4 regions of the Streptomyces sp. SL06 genome follow, and region 2 is predicted to be linked to each of the others. Evidence: riboswitches for the same ligand, from Rfam matches in the RefSeq annotation. Region 2 holds a riboswitch; each other region holds the start of a gene.
What was found. A riboswitch is a leader RNA that binds a small molecule or an ion and turns the genes downstream of it on or off. The one in region 2 is predicted to bind cyclic di-AMP.
Positions count from the first base shown of each region.

Region 1: it holds a riboswitch for cyclic di-AMP, as region 2 does, so the genes downstream of both, AC4IHM_RS19840 (transglycosylase family protein) here and AC4IHM_RS28650 (C40 family peptidase) in region 2, are expected to answer to the same signal.
Region 3: it holds a riboswitch for cyclic di-AMP, as region 2 does, so the genes downstream of both, AC4IHM_RS03865 (M23 family metallopeptidase) here and AC4IHM_RS28650 (C40 family peptidase) in region 2, are expected to answer to the same signal.
Region 4: it holds a riboswitch for cyclic di-AMP, as region 2 does, so the genes downstream of both, AC4IHM_RS13345 (transglycosylase SLT domain-containing protein) here and AC4IHM_RS28650 (C40 family peptidase) in region 2, are expected to answer to the same signal.

Region 1 covers NZ_JBSYOT010000002.1:4,326,392-4,330,594, reverse strand. The annotation lists partial or broken gene eno (phosphopyruvate hydratase) at 1-524, opposite strand, end outside; gene AC4IHM_RS19840 (transglycosylase family protein) at 792-1,553, opposite strand; cyclic di-AMP (ydaO/yuaA leader) riboswitch at 1,557-1,723, opposite strand; gene AC4IHM_RS19835 (transglycosylase family protein) at 1,907-2,863, opposite strand; gene AC4IHM_RS19830 (cytochrome P450 family protein) at 3,006-4,203, opposite strand, start outside.
Region 2 covers NZ_JBSYOT010000002.1:6,226,438-6,230,640, forward strand. The annotation lists gene AC4IHM_RS28635 (DUF397 domain-containing protein) at 18-260, opposite strand; gene AC4IHM_RS28640 (helix-turn-helix domain-containing protein) at 270-1,130, opposite strand; gene AC4IHM_RS28645 (ATP-binding protein) at 1,344-1,853, shown strand; gene AC4IHM_RS28650 (C40 family peptidase) at 1,931-2,404, opposite strand; cyclic di-AMP (ydaO/yuaA leader) riboswitch at 2,408-2,552, opposite strand; gene AC4IHM_RS28655 (alpha/beta hydrolase) at 3,072-4,203, shown strand, end outside.
Region 3 covers NZ_JBSYOT010000002.1:874,689-878,891, forward strand. The annotation lists gene AC4IHM_RS03855 (carboxymuconolactone decarboxylase family protein) at 1-518, shown strand, start outside; gene AC4IHM_RS03860 (SGNH/GDSL hydrolase family protein) at 566-1,351, opposite strand; partial or broken gene AC4IHM_RS03865 (M23 family metallopeptidase) at 1,557-2,499, opposite strand; cyclic di-AMP (ydaO/yuaA leader) riboswitch at 2,502-2,664, opposite strand; gene AC4IHM_RS03870 (tyrosine-protein phosphatase) at 3,088-3,885, shown strand; gene AC4IHM_RS03875 (DUF6126 family protein) at 3,908-4,027, opposite strand; gene AC4IHM_RS03880 (helix-turn-helix domain-containing protein) at 4,024-4,203, opposite strand, start outside.
Region 4 covers NZ_JBSYOT010000002.1:2,938,219-2,942,421, forward strand. The annotation lists gene AC4IHM_RS13340 (polyprenyl synthetase family protein) at 22-1,032, opposite strand; cyclic di-AMP (ydaO/yuaA leader) riboswitch at 1,693-1,858, shown strand; gene AC4IHM_RS13345 (transglycosylase SLT domain-containing protein) at 1,863-2,357, shown strand; gene AC4IHM_RS13350 (HAD family hydrolase) at 2,399-3,208, opposite strand; gene AC4IHM_RS13355 (GNAT family N-acetyltransferase) at 3,428-4,203, shown strand, end outside.

The sequences.
Region 1 (4,203 bases), 1.9 Mb from region 2:
AAGGACTCGGCGCCGATCGGAGCGATCATGAACTCCTGGATGTCCACATTGGAGTCGGCGTGCGAGCCGCCGTTCAGGATGTTCATCATCGGCACCGGCAGCAGGTGCGCGTTGGGGCCGCCCAGGTAGCGGAAGAGCGGCAGGTCGCTGGCCTCGGAGGCGGCGTGGGCGACGGCGAGGGAGACGCCGAGGATGGCGTTGGCGCCGAGCGAGCCCTTGTTGTCGGTGGCGTCCAGGTCGAACATGGCCTGGTCGATCAGGCGCTGCTCGGTGGCGTCGTAGCCGACCAGCTCCGGGCCGATCTGCTCGATGACGGCGAGGACGGCCTTCTCGACGCCCTTGCCCTGGTAGCGGTTGGGGTCGCCGTCCCGCAGCTCGATGGCCTCGAAGGCGCCCGTGGAGGCGCCGGAGGGAACGGCGGCACGACCCGTGCTGCCGTCGTCGAGGCCGACCTCGACCTCGACCGTGGGGTTGCCTCGGGAGTCCAGGATTTCCCGGGCTACGACGACGTCGATGGACGGCACGAGCATCTCCTTCTTCAATGTGACGCTTCGGTGTGACGCGCGGGTCCGCAGGACCGCAGCGGCTCTGCGGGACGAGCCTAACCGGCTCCGGGCGATCGGCCAGCCCATCGCCCGCCCGCCGGACCGAACCGAGAGTAAATTGTTTCCGAACGAAACAAATCCGCTCCCCCAACCCGGGCCGGACCCGGAGGCGGGACAGGCGCGAAAATCCCGCCCCGGTGCGTACGGGGGAACACGCACCGGAGCGGGAGACAGGGGCGCCGCGGTCTACTTGAGGTGCAGCTGCTGGCCCGGGTAGATCAGGTCGGCGTCGTCGACGATGTCGTCGTTCAGCTTGAACAGCTTCGCCCAGCCGCCCTTGACGTGGTGGCCCTCGGCGATCGAGCTGAGGGTGTCGCCCTTGACGACCTTGTACTCGCCGTCGCCCTTCTCGACCTTCTTGCCGGTCGGGGTGGTGACGGTCTTCTTGACGGCCGGGCGCTCGGAGGAGCGGGAGGCCTTCTGCCCGGTGGAGCGCTCGGTGGTGGAGCCGCTGCTCTGGCCCTGCGCGCTCTCGGAGCTGCTGGAGCCGCCGGAGCTGCTGGAACCGCTGGAGGAGCTGCCGGAGTTCTGCGAGGAGCCGCCCTGGCTGCTGGTGGAGCCGCCGCCGGTGTACGCGGCGCCCGACAGGCCGGTGCCGCAGACCGGCCAGGCACCCTTGCCCTGGCCCGCGAGGACCTTCTCGGCGATCTCGATCTGCTGCGCCTTGCTCGCCCGGTCGGCGCTGGAGGCGTACTGCGTACCGCCGTAGGCGGCCCAGGTGGAGGCGGAGAACTGCAGGCCGCCGTAGTAACCGTTGCCGGTGTTTATGGACCAGTTGCCGCCGGACTCGCACTGGGCGACGGTGTCCCACTCGGAGCCGGTGGCGGCGGAGGCGCTGCCGACCGCCATCAGCGGGGCGGCGACGGCGGCACCGGTGACGCCGGCGACGGCGATGACGCGGGTGGCCTTGGACGGGCGGCGGTGCTTGCCCTTGCCGGAAAACAGCATGGTTGATCCCCTCACCGACGCCTACGAGGTGAGCTGTCGGGTTCGGGCCGGTTGAGTTGCCCGGCCGGGTTCCTCGCGGAACTCGGCTTCACCCCTAGCCGCACCGGCCGAACTGCCCGGTGCGGCACCTACCTTGGGTCCCCCGCTCCTGCCTGCGGCGCTTGACGCGACGACTGTTCCCGGACGGCCGCTGGCAGGATTCGGCGTTGCGGCAGCCGGAGCCCGCGATGGCGAGCGGTCCTGACCGTAGCCACGCCCTCCGCGGATTTTCAAAGACGATCACGGCTTCTGAGACCTATCTCTCACGAGATCCAAAACGGACATACGATCCCGAACCGTGACGTGAACTCCCTCTACTTTTCGTCTGATTCGCCCGGGACCGTGAGCGTCTGACCGGGCAGGATGTGGTCCGGGTCGACCCCGACGACCTTCTCGTTGCCGGTGTAGAGCGCACGCCATCCGCCGTCGAGGCCGAGGGAGTCGGCGATGTCCCAGAGACTGTCGCCGGAGCGGACGGTGTAGGTGCCGTCCGCGACCTCCCGCGGGTCACTCTCGCCGCGCGAGGCGTGCCGCCCCGAGTCGGGCGTACGTCCGTCCGCCGAGCCCTCGTCGGCGCTGTCGCCGCGGTGCCGGCCGGGGCTGGACGAGCCGCCGGCGCCCCGGGGTTCACTGCTCGCGGACAGGCCGGATTCAGGGGATGTGTCCGACTTGGTGGATTCATCCTCATCGTCGGACGAGGAATCAGAAGGGGACGAAGCGGACGAGGAAGAGGGCGAGGGGGACGAAGAGGGCGCTTCGGAAGCCGAGCCCGACGAGCCCGATGAACCTGACGAACCCGACGACTCGGGCGAGTCGGACGCATCGGGGGCGTCCGACTCCCCCGAGCCCTCCGCTCCCGCCGACGAGTCGTCACCCGCCGCGCCCGTGCCCGCCGGGTCGCTGCCCAGACCCGCGACCAGGCCGCAGGTCGGCCAGGCGGCGATGCCCCGCTCCGCGTGTATCTTCTCGGCGATTCTTATCTGCTGGGAGCGGCTGGCCTCGTCGGCGCTCGGGGCGTAGTCGAGTCCGCCGTAGCGCTCCCAGAGGTCCTGGGACAGCTGGAGGCCGCCGTAGTACCCGTTGCCGCTGTTCTCGCTCCAGGCTCCGCCGGTCTCGCACTCGGCGACCCGGTCCCAGGTCGCCGCGTCGGCCGCGTGGGCGCCGGTGGCGCCGAGGAGCGGGATCGCGATGGCGGAGCCGGTCACTCCGGCGGCGACGACCAGGGCGGGAGCCTGGCGGGGGCGGCGGTGACGACCGTTCCCGGAGAGCATGCGACGACCTTTCACAAGACGACGGGGACGCGCGGTGGATGACGCTCGACACCGCGCTGATCCGTGAAGGTATAGGCAGATGATCGCTTGTCACAAGTTCATCCCGCACAGATCACGTGAAGATCACAGAGGTGAGCGTGTGTCACTTTTCCGTCGGCGACGGACCGTTGCCGGACGATGACGCGGACGGTGTGAACGAGACGGGCAAGCTTCGCAGACCTCGCATGATGAGCCCGCCGCGGCGGCGCAGTTCGGCCGGTTCACCGGCCAGGCGCAGATCCGGCAGCCGGGTGAGGAGCGTGGCCAGCGCGGTCTGCCCCTCCAGCCGGGCGAGCGGGGCGCCGAGGCAGTAGTGGATGCCGTGGCCGTACCCGAGGTGCTGGGTGTCCCGGCGGGAGAGGTCCAGGGTGTCGGGGTCCGTGAACCGCTCCGGGTCCCGGTCGGCGGCGGCGAGGACGACGAGGACGGGATCGCCGGTCTCGATGGCCTCGCCGCCGATGGTGAGCGGCCGGGTGGCGAAGCGCCAGGTGGCCAGCTCCACCGGTCCGTCGTAGCGCAGGAGTTCCTCCACCCCGGTCTCCAGCAGGCCGCGCTCGCCGGCCGCGAGGGAGGTCTGGAGGCGGGCCCGCTGCTCGGGTTGGGTGAGCAGGGCGTACGTGCCGTTGCCGATGAGGTTGACCGTGGTCTCGAAACCCGCGAACAGCAGGATGAAGGCCATCGCCGCGGCCTCGTTCTCGCTGAGGTGCTCACCGTGGTCGGAGGCGCGGATCAGGCCGGAGATGAGGTCCTCGCCGGGGCCCGGCTCGGGCGGCAGCGCCGCGCGCTTGCGGTGGATGAGATCGGCGAGGTAGGCGCGCATCTTCTTCACCGACCGCGCGACTCCGCCCCGCGGGCCCTTGCCGTGACGGATCATCATGCCCGCCCAGTCCCGGAAGTCGTCCTGGTCCTCGCGGGGCACGCCGAGCAGGTCGCAGATGGCGTAGATGGGCAGCGGGAAGGCGAACTCGTGGATCAGGTCGGCGGAGCCGGTGCCCGCGAACCCGTCGATGAGGTCGTCGGCGAGTTCCCGCACCCGGGGCGCGAACTCGGCGACCCGGCGGGGTGTGAACGCCTTGCTGACCAGCCGCCGCAGCCTCGTGTGGTCCGGCGGGTCGATGTTCAGCAGGTGGGTCGTCAACTCGGCCTGCCGCTCCCCGGGAATGCCGGTCTTGCCCCGGGCGTGGGCGGGCTCGTGGTGGTGCGCCGGGTTCTTGGACAGCCGCGGGTCGGCGAGGGCCTGCCTGGCATCGGCGTACCGGGTGACCAGCCAGGCCTCCACCCCGCTGGGCAGCCGCGTCCGG
Region 2 (4,203 bases):
CCGGCGACCCGCCGGGGTCAGTCCCGGTGGATCGTGGCGGTGAACGACGCCCAACTCCCGGGGGAGAAGAGCAGGGCGGGTCCGGCCGGGTCCTTGGAGTCGCGCACGGCGAGCAGTCCGGCCCAGGGGCCGGCCGCCGGCCGCGCCGTCTCCACGCAGTTGTTCGCCCCGGTGCTGTAGCTGCTGCGCCGCCATCGCACACCGGGCAGATCGGTGCCGGACCGGATGTTCGGGGGACGTGTGGACACGGTGCCTGACATGGTGCCTCCTTACGCGCCTGCCGCGGTCGCGGCAATGAAGTCCAACGAGTCCTCGGGCGAAAGGGCATGGATCAGAAGGGTGTTGAAGGCCTCGGTATAGGCCTCTAGGTCTTCTTTCCGTTCGAGGTGCAAGCTACTCGTCAGGTGGTCGAGAACCACCACGTCCAAGTCAGAAGTGCTCAAGAAGGAGAAGATTACGAAAGGGCCGGTGACACCGATGTGCGCCCCGGCGGCAAACGGCAGGATCTGCAGCCGGACGTGGGGCAGCCGCGCGGCCTCGGCCAGTCGTCCCAGCTGACGGGCCATGACCCCGGGCCCGCCCACCTCCCGGCGCAGCACCGACTCGTCCAGGACCGCGCTCAGCTTCAGCGGCGAGTCTGCCCGCAGCACGTCCTGCCGGGCCAGCCGGACCTCCACCAGCGTGTCCAGCCGTTCCTCCGGCAGCCCGTCCACCGCGGCCCGCGTCACCGCGCGGGCGTACTCCGGTGTCTGGAGAAGGCCGGGGACGACCGTCGTCTCGAGGGTGCGCATCGCGCTCGCCTGGGACTCCAGGCTGATGAAGTCGCGGTACGTCGGCGGCAGCACCCCGCGATAGGCGTGCCACCAGTGGTTGCGGCCCCCCGGGTCGTCGGAGCCCGCCAGCATCACCAGCAGTTCCCGCAACTGCTCGTCGGCCACGCCGTAGGCGTCGAGCAGTGACCGCACGTCGTCCGGTTTCGCGCCGCTCGTCCCGGTCTCGATCCGGCTGACCTTCGACTGGTGCCAGCCCACCAGCCGCGCCGCCTCACCGCTGGTGATGCCCGCGGACGTGCGCAGGGCGCGCAGTTCCGCACCCAGCTTCCGACGGCGCACCACGGGGCCGTGCTGCATGGGCCACTCCCTTACTCCTTATGAGCCGCCCAAATACGCTCTGCCGTCGCAGAGTTCACCGCTTCGAGCGACAGATATATGCATATCTTGGTGGATCGCCGCCCTTCACGGTCCGGTGATGGCACTCTGGCGGCGAAGCACCAGTCCGGGACCGTACTCGAACCATCCGCTCCGTGTCGGACTGCGGTCCCGTGAGAAAGGGACGACCTCGCCATGGCAGACCATCTGGAAGCATCCGTCACTCTGCCGAGCGATCCCGCTTCGGTGGCCGCCGCGCGTACCTACGTGGTCGGCACACTGGTGGAGTGGGGCCTGCCGGCGGACACCGACGTGTCCGAAACCGTGCGGCTCATCGTCTCCGAGCTGACGACCAACGCCGTCCAACACACGTTCGGACAGTCACCCACCTTCACGGTGGACCTCGTCCTCGAACGTGACGAACGACTGCGCATCGGCGTCACCGACAGCCATCCGCGCTTCCCCAAACGCCTGCCGGCCGCCGTCCAGCAGGACAACGGCCGGGGCATGGTGATCATCCGCTGGCTGACGGCGGAGTGCGGCGGCAGGCTGCGAGTCCGGCCCACCCGCGAGGGCGGCAAGACCATCTCCGTCGAGCTGCCCTGGACGCCGCCGGGCCGGCCGGCACCCCCCGAGCCGGCCACCGCCGTGGGCCGGGGAGCGGGGCAGGCGGTGGGGCAAGGGGGTCAGGAGCCCGGCCGGTGAGCCACCGGCCGCACCCTTCGTGCGTGCCGCACCGAGGGGTGACGGCGCGTCGGGACGCCCTCACCCCCGCGGGCGGGCTACTTGACCCGGCCGTACAAGACGCTCCTCGTCCAGATCTTCTGCAGCCGGACCACGTCCCCGGTCTTCGGGGCGTGCCAGATCTTGCCCTGACCGGCGTAGATGCCGACGTGGTAGACACTCCTGCCCGAGTGGAAGAACACCAGGTCCCCGGCCTTGCGGCTGCCGGCGGAGATGTGGCGGGTCTTGTTGTACTGCTGGGCCGCGGTGCGCGGCAGTTGCTTGCCGGCCTTCTTGAACGAGTAGAGCGTCAACCCGGAGCAGTCGAACCTGCCCGGTCCGGTGGCGCCCCACGCGTACGGGGCGCCCTTCTTGGAGGCCGCGATCTTGAGGGCCTTCGTCGCATGGGTCGCCGCGGTCGCCTCGGAGGCGAGACCGGGAACCACGACGGAGCCGCCCACCGCGGCGAGGGTGAGGGCCGAGGCCGTACCGGCACGAGCCATCAGGGACGGGACACGATTGAGCGCGGACATGCGCAACCCTTCGTCAGCCGCCTGTGAAGGATGACCTGTCGGATTCGGGCTGGCGAAGTTGCCCGGCCGCACGAGTGCGGCTTCACCCCAAGGGCTGCGCGGCCCGGTGCCTCTCTCGCGGAGATGACCGTTCCGGCGACCCGTCGTGCTCGGGTCCTCCACTCCTGCCGATCCACTTCCTGTCGACCCGGCGTCCGGACGGCGGCAGGACTCGGCGTCCGCCCGGACCGCCCCGCCGCTGTGGCGGGGGCTTGTCGTCAGTCACGGATCTTGTCTCGCCGAATGGGAAATTCCCAACGGAACGTGGCCTTTGTGTTGTTACTCACCACTCAGCCGTTCGGGTGGACGCCCCCGCGTTCGAACCGCCGTCGAGGACGCCGGCGACCCCCGGACCAGCGGTTAAGCGGTTCGTTCGGCTCCTGGGGTGCGCGGATCGCGCAACCTCGACGGGTCGTGAATCGGAGGTGTTCCTACACCGAAAGGGGGTACGCCTTTTGGTCCGTTTCGGCATCCGGGCAACGGCCGTCCCCCGGGGCCGGGTTCCCGCCGATCGAACGCCCCTCTCCGTTTATCGGGTTGGCAAAGAAGTAGTACTGGCCCTGTTCTCAGGAAACCCACAGCCGAGAGGATCCCCGTACTTGTCGCGAACACGTACGGGGGAGGCCCCTTGAGGAAGAGCAGACTGCGGCGCAGGACGACGGTGTTCGGCTCGGCCGGGGCGCTGGTCACCGCCATGCTGGTGGCCGGCACCGTCTCGGCGCCCGCCGCCGGCGCCGCACCGGCCACCGCTCACGCGTACGGCCACGACCGCGAGGCCCACGGCGCCGCCGTCGCCGCCGCCCGCGCCGCGAGGGCCGGCGTCGACTGGCAGGACTGCCCCGCCGACTGGAACCTGCCGAAGCCGATCCAGTGCGGCTACGTCACGGTGCCGCTCGACTACGCCAAGCCGTACGGCAAGCAGATCAGGCTCGCCGTCGACCGCGTCGCCGCCACCGGCACCAAGTCCGAGCGCCAGGGCGCCCTCGTCTACAACCCCGGCGGACCGGGCGGCTCCGGCCTGCGCTTCCCCACCCGCGTGACCGGAAACAACGCCCTGTGGGCCAACACCGCCAAGGCGTACGACTTCGTCGGCTTCGACCCGCGCGGCGTCGGCAACTCCGCCCCGATCTCCTGCGCCGACCCCCAGGAGTTCGTCAAGGCGCCCAAGGCCGACCCCGTGCCCGACTCCGAGGCCGACAAGCGCGCCCAGCGCAAGCTCGCCCGCGAGTACGCCGAGGGCTGCCGGGAGCGCAGCGGCGAGATGCTCCCGCACATGACCACGCCGAACACCGCGCGCGACCTCAACGTCATCCGCGCCGCACTCGGCGAGCAGAAGCTCAACTACCTCGGCGTCTCCTACGGCACCTACCTCGGCGCGGTCTACGGCACCCTCTTCCCCGACCACGTGCGCCGCATGGTCGTCGACAGCGTCGTCAACCCCTCCCGCGACAAGATCTGGTACCAGGCCAACCTGGGCCAGGACATCGCCTTCGAGCAGCGCTGGCGGGACTGGCAGGACTGGGTCGCGAAGAACGACGCGACCTTCCACCTCGGCGACACCCGCGCCAAGGTCCAGGAGCAGTGGCTCAAGCTGCGCGCCACCGCGAAGAAGGCACCGCTCGGCGGGGTCGTCGGCCCGGCCGAGCTGATCTCCTTCTTCCAGAGCGCCCCGTACTACGACTCCGCGTGGGTGCCGACCGCGACCATCTTCAGCGAGTACGTCGCCGGTGACACCCGGGCGCTCGTCGAAGCGGCCTCCC
Region 3 (4,203 bases), 5.4 Mb from region 2:
GCGTCTACGGCAAGGTCCTCGACCCCGGCAAGGCGCTCGCGCACAACCCGCGCGTGCTCCGGGGCTACCTGCGGTTCGAGCGTTCGGTGGCCGGGTGGAACCGGCTGGACTCCGAGCTGAAGGCGCTCGCCGTGATGGCCTCGGCGGCCTCGATCGGCTGCTCCTGGTGCATGGACTTCGGCTACTGGGAGAGCGCCGAGCGCGGCATGGACCCGCGCAGGCTCCGTGACGTGCCGGTGTGGCGGGAGAGCGACGTCTACACGCCGCTGGAGCGGGACGTCATGGAGTACGCCGAGGCGATGACGGCGACTCCGCCCACCGTGGGCGACGATCTCGCCGAACGGCTGCGTGCCCGGCTCGGCGAGCCCGCGTTCGTGGAGCTGACGGCCATGGTCGCCGTGGAGAACCTGCGCTCCCGCATGAACTCGGCGCTCGGCCTGACCAGCCAGGGCTTCAAGGACTCCTGCGACCTGCCCGCGGCGGGGCGCGCGGGCGCGGCCGGCGCCACGACGGACTGAGCCGCGCCCGCCACCGGTGTTCCGCACCCCGCGTCCCGCGGCGGCCGTCAGGCCACCGCCTCGATCCGGGTCCTGATGTCGTCCGGCGACAGCGTCCCCTTGGCGATCACATGGTCGCCCGAGGACTCGCCGCGCAGCCGGCGTCCGATCCACGGCACCAGGTACTCGCGTGCCCAGTGCACGTCGTCGCGCCGCACGTCCAGCGTGCCGCGGGGCGGCAGGGGCGGCCAGGGCTGGTCCGGGTCGGCCGGGACGCGCAGGCCGAGGGCCTGGCCGGCGCGCAGCGCCACGCGCGTGTGGCCCTCCGGCGACAGGTGCAGCCGGTCGGCGTCCCACGCCCTGCGGTCCTGGACGCTCCTGAGCGACCACAGGTCGAGCACCGGGCAGCCGTAGCGGTCGGCGATCGCGCGGACATGCCCGTTGTACGTGGCGATCTTGCCGCGCAGACGCTTGAGGACGGGCACTCCGCGGGTGTCGAACCCGGTCGTCACGAGGACCGTGCCGGCGGCGGAGTCCAGCGCGGCCACCGCCCGTTCGAACCGCTCGGCCACTTCGTCGGGGTCGGTGCCGGGGCGCAGGATGTCGTTGCCGCCGGCGGCGAAGGAGACCAGGTCCGGCGCGAGTTCGGCGACCCGCGGGATCTGTTCCGTCACGATCTGGTCGAGGAGCCTGCCGCGCACGGCGAGGTTCGTGTAGGTGAAATCGCCCTCGGGGCGCCGGTCCGCGAGCAGTACGGCGAACCGGTCGGCCCAGCCGACGTACGCCCCGTCGGGTCCGGGGTCGCCGACGCCTTCGGTGAAGCTGTCCCCCACCGCCACGTACGACCCGATCACTGCTCTGCTGCCACTCTTCGAATCGTCTGCCACATCGGCCCATGATTCACCCTGGAATGTGACCTACGCGACCGTAGGAAGGGATTGACGTGCGGTGATAAAGGCCACTCCTAAAGTGTTCGTCAATTCAGGAATAACGCCGAAGGCCGGACCCGGGGATCGGGGTCCGGCCTTCGGTGGTGCGCGGGCGGCGCCGCGATCTCCGTCAGACGGAGACGCCGTGCGAGCGCAGGTAGGCCAGCGGGTCCACGTCCGAGCCGTAGTTCGGCGTGGTGCGGATCTCGAAGTGCAGGTGCGGGCCGGTCACGTTGCCGGTGGCACCCGAGAGGCCGACCTGCTGGCCCACCGTCACCGTCTGGCCGGCCGAGACGGAGAGCGAGGAGAGGTGGGCGTACTGGGCGTAGTAGCCGTCGGCGAGCTGGATGACGACCTGGTTGCCGTACGCGCCGCCCCAGCCCGCGGAGACGACCGTGCCCGCGCCGACGGCCTTCAGCGAGGTGCCGGTCGGGACGACGAAGTCCGTGCCGGTGTGGTAGCCGCTGGACCACATGCTGCCGGACTGGTGGTAGGGGGTACCGACGCTGCCGCTGACCACGGGCTTGGTGTAGCCGCTGGTGGTGGCGGCGGACTGGGCGGTCGTGTTGGAGGACTCGGACGACTCGGACGCCTTGGACGACTTGGATGTCTCGGACGTTCTCGGAGGCGGGCTTCTCCTCCTCGGCCGGCTTCGCGGTCGCCGGCTTCTGCGACGTGGCGGCCCCGCCGTCGATCGAGAGCTTCAGGCCCGGGTGGATCAGCGAGGGGTCCGATCCGACGGCCTCGCGGTTGTCCGAGTAGAGCTTCTTCCAGCCGCCGTCGACATGCTGCTCGTTGGCTATCTTCGCAAGGTAGTCACCGCTGCGCACGGTGTACGTGCGTGCGGCGGACTTCTTCTCGGCGCTGTTCGCGGCGGCCTGCTTCGCCGTCGTCGGAGCCGTCGTCGAAATGGACCGCGCGGCCTGCTCGGAAACCGAGTGGGCGGGAGCGGCGTGGGCACCGGCGGCGCCCATCAGCGGAAGAGCGAGCGCGGCGCCACCGGTTCCGGCGACGGCGATGGTGCGGGTCAGGCGCATGGCCCTGGTACGGCGGTGCTTACCCTTCGCGGGCATGGTGAATTCCTCTCCGGCGCCTGCGAGGTGAGCTGTCGGGTGCGAGCTGGAGATGCCCGGCCGCGCCGAAACGCGGCTTTACCCCAAGCCGTTCCGGGAACCGGAACAGGCAGTTGTACCTGTGGGTCCCCCGCTCCTGCCGTATACGGGTGGTGGACGAGTAGATGCTCCGGTCGGCGGCAGGATTAGGCGTCCGTCCGGATCGGTGGTGAACGTAAGCGACCAGGACGCACAGGGACAAGCGAAAGGTTCCACGGGCGGCTGTTCCGGTTGATCCTTTATGGGAATCGCCGGTCACACTCCGTCGATTCGGGGAATGGCGTTTCATGTGAACAGCCTTGAAAACCGGCAGAATTACGTGAGCATGACGGGCAACGCACGGTCACGGATATGACGCTGCTCACGCGCTGCTTCCCCACCCCCTCTCATTCCAGGGCCAGTTATCACTAAAGCGCCAATTCGGGCAGAAGTCCGCTTACCCTCCCCAATGCCCTGTGGACAACCGGCTGCCGGGCACAGCCCATGCCGTATCGTCGGGTGGTGCCCGTCGGCGAACAGCGCTGGTGGGGCTGAGTGGGAGGAGTCCCCGTGACGCAGCAGGTCCCGTCGACCGAACCCGAGCTGGCCGGGGTGCGCAACTTCCGCGATGTGGGCGGACTGCCGACCGTGGACGGGCGGCGGGTGCGCGAAGGGGTGCTGTTCCGCAGCGGTCACCTGGCGCACGCCACGGGAGAGGACGCCGCGTTCCTGTCCTCGCTGGGCCTGCACACGATCTTCGACTTCCGCAACGCGGCCGACCAGAAGCTGGAGGGCCCGGACGTCGGGCTGCGGGGCGTGCGCAATGTGAACCTGCCGCTGAGCGACCCGGCCGACGGCGCGGAGTTCTGGAAGATGGTCCGCGACGGCGACCTCGACCAGCTGCGCGAGATCCTGGCGGGCAGCAAGGGTGCCGACCGGATGATCGGCTCCTACCGCACGATCATCAAGGAGCGTACGGCGGAGCACTCCCTGGTGCTGCACTCGCTCGCCGAGGACAGCGTCCCCGCGCTGATGCACTGCGCGGCCGGCAAGGACCGCGCGGGCCTGTCGATCGCCATCACCCTGCTTGCCCTGGGCGTCGAGCGCGATGCGGTCGTCGACGACTACCTGAAGTCGAACGCCACGCACCGCCGCTACAAGGTGCGCCGCAGCGGCTCCGCCGCCTCCGCCTACTCCCCCGAGGTCATGGAGCTGCTCAGTCCGCTGTTCGACGCGCGCGCCGAGTACCTGACGGCGGCCCTCGACACCGTCGAGGAGACCTGGGGCGGGGTGGACGCCTACCTGGAGCGGGGTCTGCGGCTCGCACCGCAGACCCGGGAGCGGCTGCGCGAGCGGCTGCTCGACTGAACCACCCGCTGGCGGGCGGCCGCTATTTGGCCCCGACCTCGAACAGCAGGTAGAGGAAGGCGCCGAAGACGTGCCCCAGGGCGATGTAGACGATGAGGCGCACCCACAGGGCGCGTGGGAACTTCTCCTGCATGGCGCTCATGGCATCTCTCCGGCGGTGAGGTGGTTCGGCGTGGTGGCGGGTCCCAGACACAGGGCCGCCGTCGGGCTCTGCAGCAGGGTGTGGACGAAGAGAAGCTGGACCCCGTCGGCGTCCTGGGCGGCGATCCGGTGCGGGGTCAGCGAGTCGAAGTGCGCGCTGTCACCCGGATCCAGCCG
Region 4 (4,203 bases), 3.3 Mb from region 2:
CCGTCCGGCACCGGGGCGCGCTCAGCCGGCCCGGTGCACCACGGCGTCGCACAGTTCCACCAGGGCGTTCTTCGACTCGCACTCCTTGAGCGGGGCCAGCGCCGCCCGAGCGTCCCTGGCGTACCGGACGGTGTCCCGCCGCGCCTGCTCCAGCGCGGGGTGGGCGCGCAGCAGGCGCAGCGCCTGTGCGAGCCGCGCGTCGTCGCTCAGGTCGGAGTCGAGCAGCTCGCACAGGGCGATGTCCTCGGCGAGCCCCAGCCGGTCCGCCCGCTCGCGCAGCCGCAGCACCGGCAGGGTGGGGATGCCCTCGCGCAGGTCGGTGCCGGGTGTCTTGCCCGACTCGTGGGAGTCGGAGGCGATGTCCAGTACGTCGTCCGCGAGCTGGAAGGCGACGCCGAGCCGCTCGCCGTACTGGGTCAGCACGCTCACGACCGTCTCGTCGGCGCCGGACATCATCGCGCCGAACCGGCAGGCGACCGCCACCAGCGAGCCCGTCTTGCCGCCCAGCACGTCCAGGTAGTGGTCGACCGGGTCCCGCCCGTCCTGGGGTCCCGCCGTCTCCAGGATCTGGCCGGTGACCAGCCGCTCGAACGCGAGGGCCTGCACGCGGACCGCCTCGGGCCCGAGGTCGGCGAGGATCTGCGAGGCGCGGGCGAACAGGAAGTCGCCGGTGAGGACCGCGACCGAGTTGTCCCAGCGGGTGTTCGCGCTGGCCACTCCGCGCCGCACGGCGGCCTCGTCCATCACGTCGTCGTGGTACAGCGTGGCGAGGTGGGTCAGCTCCACGACCACGGCCGCGGGCACGACCCCGGGGGCGTAGGGGTCGCCGAACTGGGACGCGAGCATCACCAGCAGCGGACGGAACCGTTTGCCGCCGGCGCGCACCAGGTGCTGGGCGGCCTCCGTGATGAAGGGCACCTCGCTTTTGGTTGCCTCAAGCAACCCTTCCTCGACAGCAACCAATCCGGCCTGGACATCGGCTTCCAGAGCCTGGTCCCGCACGCTCAGCCCGAACGGCCCGACGACGGTCACGAGGGGTCTCCTGTCTGCTGGTGTCCACTGGCGATTACCTGGTATGTCGATAGGTCGCTGCCACCACTCAAGTCAGCGTATCCGGTCACGTTTCGATCACCGCTAGCGCCCGCCGTTACAGGCCGGTCGGTATCGGATCATGAGCGGTATGCCTTTGATCAGGTGATATGAGCAGATATTGGCCGATATTTTCGAGGGCCCGCGAGCCGGGGCGCGCGCGGGCCGGACGTCACCACCGAAGATCCCATCACTCCCCCCAGCGGCCCGCACTCCGAGAACGTCACCCATCGGCGTCCGCACCCACCCTCCCGCTTCCGAACGCATGCCCGCACAACGGAACGGGATGCCGGGCGAAGCATTCCCGGGCCGGGGGCGGTTGGCTCACACTTAGACCTAATGCCCGATTTGCCATGCTTGTTGGGCCCCGTGAGTTGGCTCACTCCGTTCCGCCCGCGGGCAACCCCGCCGCAACCTGTGCCCCGCCTTTGCCCCGCAAGCGAGTTGAGCCTTGGCACCCGCAAAGGATCAAGTGCCCCAAACAGTCCAAACCAAGGTCAACATGGGTGTCGGGTGATTCCCGCACTTGTTCCGGACATGTGCTCTCGCATACGTTCCCGGCCTGTCGGGCGGACGCCGAATCCTGCCACCGCCCGAACGCACTGTCATCCATCCAACAAACTCGCAGGCAGGAGCGGGGGACCCAGGTAAGTCGCCGCGCCGGTCACCACCGGAGCGGCTCGGGGTGAAGCCGTGCCCGTCAGGGCCCGGCCGGGCACCTCCCCGCCCGAACCCGACAGCTCACCTCGCAGGCGTAAGGAGAGGGATTCCGCATGTCTGCCAACGGTCACAACCGTCCCGCCCGGACCGCTCGCATCGCCCGCAGGCTCGCCGTGGCCGGCACCGGTGCCGCGGTGCTCGCCCTGCCGCTCATCGGCGCCACCGGCGCGTCCGCGGCCACCCCGGCCGCCGCCACCCCCGCCGCGGCCACGGTGGCGACGACGTACCCGAACACCCTCGACGGCTGGATCCGCGAGTCGCTCGACATCATGGCCCAGCACGGCATCCCCGGGTCGTACGAGGGCATTCACCGCAACATCATGCGGGAGTCGTCCGGCAACCCGCTCGCCATCAACAACTGGGACATCAACGCCGTCAACGGCACCCCGTCCAAGGGCCTGCTCCAGGTGATCGACCCGACCTTCCAGGCGTACCACGTGGAGGGCACCTCCTGGGACCCCTACGACCCGGTCGCCAACATCACCGCGGCCTGCAACTACGCGGCCGACCGCTACGGCTCGATGGACAACGTCTTCAGCGCGTACTGAGCCGTACCCGCGCACCGGCCGCACGTGAGACCGCGGCCTGCCTAGGAAGTACCGAAGATCCGATCGAGGACGACGGCCACGCCGTCGTCCTCGTTCGTCGTGGTGACCTCGTCGGCCACCGCCTTGAGTTCGGGGTGGGCGCCGGCCATGGCGACGCCGTGCGCCGCCCAGTCGAACATGGGGATGTCGTTGGGCATGTCCCCGAAGGCGATGGTGCGCCGCCGGCTCAGCCCGAGGTGCTCGGCGGCCAGCGCCAGGCCGGTCGCCTTGGTGATGCCGCAGGGCTGGAGTTCCACCGTCCCGGGACCCGACATCGTGACCGTCGCAAGGGAGCCGACCACCGCGCGCGCGGTCACCGCCAACTCGTCGTCGGTCAGGTCGGGGTGGCGCAGCAGCACCTTGCTGATCGGCGTGCGCCACAACTCCTCGCGCCGCTCGACCCGCACCGCGGGCAGCGTCGGGTGGGGCATCAGGTACTCCGGCTCGATGAGCGTCAGGCCGTCGACGCCGTCCTGGTCGACCGCGGCGTGCACCTGGCCCACCTCGGCCTCGATCTTGCCGAGCGCGGTCTCGGCCAGTTCCCGGTCCAGGGTGACCGACCACAGCATCCGGTGCGCGCCGGCGTCGTACACCTGCGCGCCCTGTCCGCACACCGCGAGCCCCGTGCAGCCGAGGGCGTCGAGCAGGGGACGCACCCGCGGCGCCGGCCGCCCCGTCACCACCAGATGCCGCGCACCGGCCCCGGCCGCCCGCGCCAGCGCGGCCAGCGACCGGTCGGAGACGGTGTCGTCGCCGCGGAGCAGCGTGCCGTCGAGATCGGTGGCGACGAGTGAATATGCGGTGCGGTCCATGATCAGAGAATACGGACACCGCACCTGTCCGACTCACCCGCGACCGCTTCCGAGCGAGGACGCGGCGAGTTGGTTCGAGTGCGCTCAAGGACGTACGAACATGTCCGAAACCTGGCACATCATCGGCTAAACCCGGTTGAGGGCCTGTGCACCGGTTGGCGACAACACGCTCCGCCACCTACCGGCCGGGCGGCCCCCGGAGGTACCTTCCTGTTGTCCATGGGGGGACTTGATCGGGGGGTCGGGTTGAACAGCGGACGTGTGCGTGTGCTCAGGCCGCAGGAGCTGGGCGAGGGGGAGCGGGAGCACTGGCGCGAGCTGCGCGCCAAGTCGACGGCGCCGCGCAACCCGTTCATGGAACCGGAGTTCACCGACGCCGTGGGCCGGGTACGGCCGCGGGCACGGGTGGCGGTGGTGTACGAGGGCGGCGAGGCGGCCGGCTTCCTGCCGCACGAGCACGGACTACTGGGCCGCGGCCGGGCGATCGGGCTCGGGGTGTCGGACTGCCAGGGCGCCGTGCTGTGCCCCGGCCTCGCCCCCGACACCCGCGAACTGCTGCGGGCCTGCTCCCTGTCGAGCTTCGCCTTCGACAACCTGGAGGCCGAGCAGAGCCTGTTCGCGCCGCACGCCGCCGAGGAGCACGCCACCTACGTCATCGACGTGGCCAACGGGTACGAGGCGTACGAGAGCGTACTGCGCGCCCAGTCCCCCAAGTTCCTGAAGACCACCCTCGCCAAGGAGCGCAGGCTCGGCCGCCGGGCCGGGGAGGTCCGCTTCGTGTTCGACGAGCGCGATCCGGCCGCGCTGCGCACGCTCATGGCGTGGAAGTCGGCGCAGTACCGCAGGACGGGACGCCGGGACCGGTTCGCACAGGAGTGGATCACCCGGCTGGTCGGGCGGCTCGCCGAGACCCGGGCGCCGCAGTGCGCGGGCACGCTGTCCGTGCTCTACGCCGCCGGCCGGCCGGTGGCCGCCCACTTCGGGCTGCGCTCGGC